2 regions of the Herbaspirillum sp. DW155 genome follow, and region 2 is predicted to be linked to the other one. Evidence: riboswitches for the same ligand, from Rfam matches in the RefSeq annotation. Region 2 holds a riboswitch; the other holds the start of a gene.

Region 1 (4,412 bases), 430 kb from region 2:
GTTTTCGGTCAGGTGGCAGGCCGACACCATGGCCGGCAGGTTCACGAACCCGGCGCCACCCTTGATGGTGTGGAATGCGCGGAAGACCGCATTGAGGATTTCAAGGTCATCAGGATGTCGTTCCAGCGTCAGCAGGTGCTCTTCCACGTTGGTGGCGAGCTCCAACGCTTCAACGACAAAATCCTTGAGCATTTCGTCATCCATTAGAACCCCAGGCTATCGAGTAAGTCGTCCACGTCGTCCTGCGCCATGGCCGTACCTCCCACGGAGGGGCCATTCATCAGGGTTACCGGTTTGTCTGCATCGATCTGCGCCTTGACTTCCGGCGGCGCGTTGTCGCGCAGCAATTGCGCCAGCTCGCGCTCGGCGGCGGCGGTGATGGCCACGATCTTCTTGATCAGCTGGCCGGTGATGTCCTGGAAGTCCTGGGCCATCATGATTTCCAGCATGCGGGCCTTTTCCGCTTCGGTCGATTCCAGCACCGAGTTGGAGAACTTTTGCGAGTCGCCCGCCAGCGCCTTGAATTCGTCGATGTTCATCTGACCGGCATAGAGCCGGGTCCAGCGGGCGTTGATGTCCTTGGCTTGCTCCTGCAGGCGGTCCTGCGCCGGCATGCCCGAATCGAGGGCATTGAGCACCTTGTTGGCGGCCTGTTCGGTCAGGGTGGCGATGTGTTCCAGACGGCTCTGGGCGTCGCCGATCTGTTCGGCCACGTCGGTCAGCGAGCGGTCATACCCCAGTTCGCGCATGGAGTCATGCAACAGGCGAACGATGCCGCCCAGGCGTTCGTACATGGGCTTGTCGCTCTGGTCCTCCTGTTCGCCGGCCGCGCCCGCGTCCGTGCTCTGGGCGGTGGCATCGGCGGCTGGTTCGCCGGCGGTCATGCCCGGTAGTGTCTGCGAGGAAATTTCGTCAAACAATGCTTCCAGATCAACGTCGTCGCTCATGATTACTGATTCTCCCAACAAAGGTGTGCGCTCGTCGGCGCACTGCTGTGCAAAGTTGCCCGTAGGCGGATCAAATGCGTCGTTCCAAGAGGCACAGCAACCACCTCGCCCCCGTTATCAGACAGATATCGGCAGCCCGAGGCGAAGTCTGAAGGCTCGCAGACCACGACAACGATTCAGGGATGACAGGTGAGGCCGGCAGAACAGCAAAAGTCCCCCTCGACCATGCCATGGCGCCGAGTATAGGACCGCTTGCGGCCATCTCATCGGCCAAACAGCGAGTGAAATCCCCCATTTGTTTCGATTTTTCGACCGTCGTCAAAGAACTGACAGGGGCCGCGATTCAAATGTTTTCGATAAAGAAATCGAATTTATTCTATATAAAAATACGCTGGCCATGATTCTATCCGGCTTTTTCCTGAAAGCAATTGTGCAGGCGCAGGCTTGTGCCGATTTACATCATCCGGGCTCCCCAGCTTGTGGCCGCTACGCTGCACGCCTACAATGGCGCGGTTTTGGTGCCCGCCGGCGTGTCCTCGCCGGCAGTTAAACGGGAAACACGCACCAGGCCCGCTGCAAGGGGGACTGGTCAAGGTGTACTGCCCCCGCAACGGTAACCAGGCGCCGGCTGCCGCGAGACGATTGCGTGTGATTCGTTGAGTATTGCCGGCAACGCCATCTTCCACGCCACTGTGTTTTTGCGCGAACCTTCACTTCGCCGCATGGGAAGGCCGATGGTCACGCCTGCAGTCCGGAGACCGGCCAGAACAGGAGGAGGCCGCACAGGCAATACCAGTGCGGTTTTCCGTTGAATGCAGCTTGCGGGGAGGCAGGCTGTACACCTTCATCACCTGGCTTTTTCATGCATATCGCTTATTTCCGGGCCTGCCACGGCGGCCCCCGTCCCCGTTTTGCCCTGCGCGCCGGTTCGGCGCTGATCCTGGCCGCTCTGGCGCATACGGCGCTGGCTGCCCGCCCTGACGCCGACCCGCCGTTGTCGGCCGTGGTGGTGTCGGCCTCGCGCTTTCCCAATGATCCGGCCTTCCCGCCGGTGGCCGCCACCGTCATCACCGCCGAGCAGATCCGCGCGGCCGGCATCGGCGATGCCAACGAAGCCATCCGCAAGCTGGGTGGCGTCTACGGGCGTCAGAGCCTGGCCGGTCCGCGCGACTTCCCGCTGGACCTGCGCGGTTTCGGCGCCAATGGCGACCAGAACATGGTGGTGCTGGTCGATGGCGTCCGTATTTCCGAGAATGAGCTGACCACGCCGCTGCTGTCCTCGATTCCCATCGAGACCATCGAACGCATCGAGATCGTGCGCGGCGGCAGCAGCGTGCTCTATGGCAGCGGCGCCACCGGCGGCGTCATCCAGATCATCACGCGCCGCCCGCAAGCCAGTGCGGCGCACGGCACCGTGGTGGCCGAGGTCGGCAGCAACGGCCAGCGCGCCGGCCGGGCGGCGGTTTCACGCGGCTGGGAGAACATGTCCATCGACGCCAGCTATGCCAGATCGCACGCCGACAACTGGCGCGACAACAGCCGTGCCAACCAGGAAAACACCAGTACCACGGTGCAGTGGTTCGCCAGCGACTGGCGCTTCGGCTTGCGCGCCAACCTCTCGCGTGCCGATTTCGGCCTGCCGGGCAGTCTCAGTCAGGCGCAATACGAGGCCAATCCGCGCCAGAGCAGCAATCCGCTGGACCACGGCTCCTATGACAACGACAGCATCACGGCCTTCCTGGAACGCCGCTTCGGCGATGTCGACCTGGCCGCCGAGCTGTCGCATCGTGAAAAGATTTCGCGCTCCACGTATGTCAGCAGCGGCTCGTCGGCACAGACCAACGTGCGTGTGACGCAGTTTTCGCCGCGCCTGCGCCAGGTGCTGCAGAGCGGCCTGTGGAAGAACGAAGCCATCGTCGGGGTCGACCTGTCCGAATGGAGTTCGGCCACCAACGCCAGCTATGGCAACAGCGATGCTGCCCAGCATTCGAAGGCCCTGTACCTGCGCGATGAAATCGAGTTCGACCACAATGCCCGGCTGGCCGCCGGCGTGCGCCGCGAGCAGTTCACCCAGCTCAGTGGCTCCGGCGCCTATGACCGCAGCAGTGCCGTCAACGCCTGGGACCTGCAGGCCAGCTACGCGCCGCTGCCGCTGCTGCGCGGTTTCATCAAGACCGGGCAGAGCTATCGCCTGGCCACGGCCGACGAGAACGGCTTCACCGCCTTGCCCGCCGGCGTGGTCTTGAAGCCCCAGGTCTCGCATGACCTGGAACTGGGCGCGACCCTGGGCAATGCGGCCCGCCAGGTGACGCTACGCTGGTTCCGCCATCGCGTGCGCGACGAACTGTATTACGATCCCACCGCCAATGGCGGCTTTGGCGCCAACAGCAACCTGGCGCCGACCCGCCACCAGGGCGTGGAGCTGGAAGGACGCGTGCAACTGACCGAGACCCTGAGGGCCAGCGCCACCTACCAGCACGTCAATGCGCGCTTCGACGCGGGCGACAACAGCGGCAAGCAACTGGCGCTGGTGCCGGCCAATACGCTGTCGGCGCGGCTGAACTGGACTTCGGGCCAGCAGAGTGCGGAGATGGGCGCACGCTGGGTGGACCGCCAGCGCATGGGCAATGACTTCGCCAACACCTGCGCGCGCATGCCGTCCTTCACTACCTTCGATGCCCGATATGCGCTGCGGGTGAGCGCCTGGGAGTTTGCGTTGACCGGCACCAACCTGGCTGACCGCAAGTACTACTCGCAGGCCTATGACTGCAGTGGCGGTGCTGTCTCGGGCATCTATCCGGAAGACGGCCGGGCAGTAAAATTCACGGCCCGTTACGACTTCTGAAACCCATCCTGATCCCGCTGCCGATGCGACCTTGCCTGCCCGTGCTGTGCATCTTGCTTCTGCTGTCCCTGCTGGCCCTGTCGGCGGCGGCGCTGTGCGGCAGCACTGGCTGCCTGCGTCCCTCGGCTTCGTCCGATAGCGTGGCCTTGCTGCTGTCGCTGCGGGTACCGCGCGCGCTGACGGCCTTTGCGGTGGGCGGCGCGCTGGCGCTGGCGGGGGCGCTGATGCAGGTCTTGTTGCGTAATCCCCTGGCCGATCCTTATGTGCTGGGCCTGTCCGGTGGCTCGGCAGCGGGCGCCTTGCTGGCCATGCTGGCGGCACTGCGGCTGGGATGGCCGCTGCAGGCGGTGACCGCGCCCGGCGCCTTGCTGGGGGCCGGACTGGCCATGCTGCTGCTGTTCGCACTGGTGCGCCAGTCGCTGCGGCATCTGGCCATGTCGCCCTTGCTCTCCAGCCAGCGGCTGTTGCTGACCGGAGTGATGCTGGCGGCCGGGTTTGGCGCCCTGATTTCGCTGGCCTTGTCGGTGGCACCCGATGCGCAATTGCGCGGCATGGTGTTCTGGCTGATCGGCGACCTCGATGATGCGCGTCTCCTGCCGGTGACGGTGGTGGTGCTGTTG
Region 2 (4,412 bases):
TGGTCTTGCGTCATGCCGCTGGTGATGGCCTGCAGCACGGGGCGGTCCAGTTGCTCCAGCACCGACACCGACCATCCGGCCGGGGTGACGCCGCCGGCGGTGATCTCGCCCATGGCAAAGCTGGTGGTATTGATGATGAGATCGACCCGTCCCCCGGCAAAATAAGCCAGCGCGGGCGGCAGCGCGGCGCCGCTGCCGGACGAGACCCGCAGCGAGGACGTGAAGACCGGCAGCACGTCCATGCCGCGCGCCTCCAGTGCGGCGACCAGTGCATCGATGAAGGCGGTATTGCCCGAGAGCCAGTGCGCGCGGTAGAAGATGATGCCCACGGCCGGCTTGCCTGCGTGTGTGCTGGCGCGCAGGGCCAGCCAGTCGTCGAGGCTGGCATCCTGTTCCAGGTCGGGATGATAGAGGCCATGTTCCGGCAAGGCTTGTGCGGGTTCGTAACCATAGCCGGAGAAGAGCAGGCGATCCGACAGGCAGCGCAGCAGTTGCGCCAGATTGACGCTGCCGCCACCGTTGAAGTAGGCCAGCGCCTGCTGCTGCAGGTCCGGTGCGGCGGTGGAGGCGGCGGCCAGTTCGGCATCGGGCTCGCCGGTGCCGGAGAGCACGATCAGCTGCCGACCCTCGGCGCGCGCCGCCCGCAACAGTTCCGGAAAACCGGCCACCGCACCCAGCCGTCCCAGCACGCGCAGCACGATCACGCGGGCATGGGTCAGCTCGGCGCGCAGCAGGGTCGCCAGCGTTCGCAACGGCTGGCCTTGCTCGTCGGTAGCGGATTGCAGGGCTTGCAGGTCATAGCCGGCCAGCGGCGGAAAGTCCGCCGGCAACTGGTTGCGCGCTGCGGCCAGCAGGGCCAGGTCGGTCGGGGCATGGGTGAGCAGGACGATGCGGGCCAAGGGTTCAGACATCGCTGGCCTCCGGTTCCGGCAGCACGTCGCCGCTGCCCAGGCGATGGAAGATGAGGTCGCTCACTTCGCGTCCGCCCTCCAGGTGTTCCACCACCACGCGCTCGATGGCACTGGCATCCTCGCAGCGATACCAGACGCCCTCGGGATAGACCACCACCACCGGGGCCTGCGCCTTGCAGGCCACCATGCAGTGGGTACGGGTGCGCTTGACGCGCAGTTCGGGGCGGGCGTCGATCTGCTCGCCCAGTACGCCGAACATGGCTTCGGCCAGCACGCCGTTTTCGGTACAACGCGGACCCACGCACATGAGCACGTGACGATGATGGGTTCTCATGGCTTGGATAGCTTTACTTTCCCTGGCGCCGCAACGCCAGACAGGGCCCGACACCTCAGGACAAATCAGCCGAAGCGGCGATAGAAGAAACCGGTCAGCCCGCCCAGCGCCAGCCAGAAGATGGCATTGGCGGCGGCGGTGGCACGGATGAAGGCCTGCGCCAGTTCTTCCGGCGCGACGCTGCCGTGAACCTCGGGCTGGGGTGCGCCGATGAAGTGCGGCGCCACCAGCAGCATCACACCGACCAGCTTCCACGGCCAGCCACGGGTAAAGACGAACAGGCCCAGGCTGGCGGCGGTCATGGCTGCGGTCATCACCCACCAGAGCTGGCGCGCATGCAGCGGCGCGGCCAGGGTGCCGGGGACTTCCGGCGGCAAGCCCAGCGACGGCGCGACGAAGAACACGCCGTAACCGGCCAGGCCCCACAGCAGGCCGCTGCGCCAGCTGATCTTGCGGCCGCTGAGGGTAAAGGCGGCCACCAGCATCAGCGCAAAACCGACCGCCATGCTGACGTTGGCCAGCACGGTATAGCCGGTGCGCTCGGCGCCGTCGGCGGGTTCCCAGGCATCGGCGTCATGGGTGTGCTCATGCTCGTGCGCATGCTCGTGGGCATCGGCTGCGTGGGTAGCGGATTCGCCGGCCTTTTCATATTCCTCGGCCTTGAGGATGATCTTCTCGACCTGAAATTGCTGTACCGCCGACAGCAGCACGCCCGACAAGGCGCCTGCGATGACCACCGCCGACGCCATGCGCCGCAGGACCGTCCAGTTCATCGTCCGCTCCTCAGTGGCAGGGGAAACCGGCCGAGTGGCGGCCGTCGTGGGCGGCATTGTGCAGCTCGACCCGGGAAGCGAAACCGGCGCCGTAGATCAGCGCAACCCCCAGCGCAAAGGCCAGCAGCGCAGGCGCGATGCGGTCGCGCCAGACCTGGCTGCCGGCGTGGGCGGAGGGGATGGAGTCGGCGACTGGGCGGGCGTTCAGACCGGAGCGAGTGGACATGCGCTTTCCTTGGACAGGTGAATGAAACGAAGGAAGCCACGCGACGAGCGCCCATGCACGATCCCGCCGTCATCGGACGGCGCCGGTTCACACCAGCGGGAAATGATGGAAGCTTTCCGCATGATCGCCCTCCGCGATGCATTGAAGAAGTTGCCACTGGCCGGTCTCCGGGCTGGCGAGGGGAAGCCTGGGCTTCGGGACAGGCGCCTTCCCATGCGCGCGGCACAGTGGCGTAGTGCGTGTCCTTCCTCGCTTACCGTTGCGGGGGCAGCGCCGGCCTTGGCGCGATGCTGTGGCACCGGCCGCACCGGCTTCCCGTTTCAATCCCGGACGCGGCTGCGCGCGGGATACCAGAAGCAATGCTAAGGGGCGAAGTATAAAGGCGGGGACCGCCTTGGGCAACCGCGATCGTCAGCGCGGCCAGCCCGGCCGTCTGCTGGCGGCGGCTTCAGCGGGGCGTGTCAGACCGCGCAGGCGAGGCAAGAGAGGATGCGGATGAAGACGACACGGGCGCTTCGGCCAGTTTGTAATACAGGCTCATTTCCACGCCCATGCGGCTGGGAATGCGGGCCACATAGGCCGAACGCTGGCGCGTGCCGCTGCCCTGCCCGTGCATTTCCATCAGGCACAGGTAACGTTCGCCCAGATAGCCCAGCATGGCAAACAAAGCCTTTTGCGGACGTTCCAGCCGGGGCGCGGCGTCCGCGCTCAGGCCGACGGCGCGGTCGAGGTAGCCCCGGTGCGAATTGACGAAGAGGTAGTCGCGCCCGGGCGGCTTGCCGCTGGCATAGCCGATGCGCAGCATGCGGTTGTCGCCATCGGGCAGGTAGAGGCTGTAGGACGATGCCGGGCCGCCTTCCATGACCTCCATCCGGCCCGCCACAGGATCGATGCTGACCGCGCTCAAGGGCATCTGGTCCACGGTCAGGCAGCTGTCCAGCACTTCTTCGGGCGGCGCTGGTGGCCCCGGCAGTGCGACCCAGCAGAGCAAGAGCAGGATCAATGACAGACAGCGCAGCCTGCCTGACCGGGAACGGCACGCAGGGGCAAGGACGCGGTTCAAGGGCAGCTCCTTCAGGCAACAGGGGTGGGGGCGGCGAGGATCAGACCTCGCCCCATAGTTGCAGAAGAGCAATGCAATGAATATGAGAAAACTCTCAATGACGACAGGAAGTCGCTTCTTGCTGGCTTTTTGAATTCGTGGCTGCACGGGCGTCACCGGCAGTCCGGAAGCTGTCGCCTCTTCAGCGCCTCCGGGCAGCCACGCTGAAAAAGAGATCGAGGGAGATGAAATGCCACTGCGCCGCGTCGGCGTCATACAGGGCGAGCTGGTTGATTTCCTGACCGGACGCGGCTGTGGCCGGTACCCGGTCGATGGCGCGGGCGGCATGCCGGTGGCGCTCGGACGGGCTCAGTCTGAGCAGACGGGCCTCGGTCTCGCAGCGGGCAAACAGCCCGGCGCACTCCCACAAGCGGGCCGCACACTCCAGATCGGCCAGCCCGATGTCCAGGGTGATGGTGTCGATGCGCTCCGACACCCTGGCCACCTTGGTCGAGGACAGCCGTACCGGCCCACCCTGCGCGCGCACCGCCAGGCAGCCGTCATGCGCGCCCCAGGCCATGTGCAGGCAGTACGGCAGGTAGCCGTGGTGACGCGCGATCAACTCGTCCGGAGAAAACGCCGCTGCCGGCAGAACCTGGTAGTCCTGCGGCGTCAAGCCCAGCCAGAGCGCATCCAGACTGGCCTCGAAGGGCGACAGATAGGTCACCATCGCCTGGCTGCCGCTGGCCTGGCCGAACATGACCGGTTCGCACAGGACCTGACCGGCGCCAGCGGGGTACTGGCGCACCAGCACATACAGCGGCAGCGCGGCCATGACCGTGTAGCGGCGACCGGCAGGAAAGCCAAGGGGCTGCGGGGGATAAGGGAACACGGCGCCACTCCTCACGGAAAACACGATCGTGGCGGCAGCCCTGCTCGATTCATCTGCTGTCGCCGAAAAAAGACATGTTTCCACAGATGCAAACCCGCTTGAATGAGAAAAGTCTCAATCAGCGCGGGAGAATGGTGCCGGGAGAAGGGCGAGGACAGGCGGGTTCCAGCCCATGTGAAGAAATAGGTCATGCGCGCAGCGCCAGGCCCGTGTGCAAGGGTGGCATGTCAGGCG

Evidence for each region. A riboswitch is a leader RNA that binds a small molecule or an ion and turns the genes downstream of it on or off. The one in region 2 is predicted to bind cobalamin.
Region 1: it holds a riboswitch for cobalamin, as region 2 does, so the genes downstream of both, AACH55_RS16165 (TonB-dependent receptor) here and AACH55_RS14305 (CbtB domain-containing protein) in region 2, are expected to answer to the same signal.

What each region holds. Positions count from the first base shown of each region.
Region 1 covers NZ_AP029028.1:3,557,908-3,562,319, reverse strand. The annotation lists gene AACH55_RS16175 (chemotaxis protein CheA) at 1-204, opposite strand, end outside; gene AACH55_RS16170 (protein phosphatase CheZ) at 204-947, opposite strand; cobalamin riboswitch at 1,447-1,729, shown strand; gene AACH55_RS16165 (TonB-dependent receptor) at 1,810-3,792, shown strand; gene AACH55_RS16160 (iron ABC transporter permease) at 3,816-4,412, shown strand, end outside.
Region 2 covers NZ_AP029028.1:3,132,516-3,136,927, forward strand. The annotation lists gene AACH55_RS14290 (cobaltochelatase subunit CobN) at 1-911, opposite strand, end outside; gene AACH55_RS14295 (ferredoxin) at 904-1,245, opposite strand; gene AACH55_RS14300 (CbtA family protein) at 1,311-2,018, opposite strand; gene AACH55_RS14305 (CbtB domain-containing protein) at 2,029-2,244, opposite strand; cobalamin riboswitch at 2,385-2,614, opposite strand; gene AACH55_RS14310 (hypothetical protein) at 2,693-3,235, opposite strand; gene AACH55_RS14315 (hypothetical protein) at 3,489-4,178, opposite strand.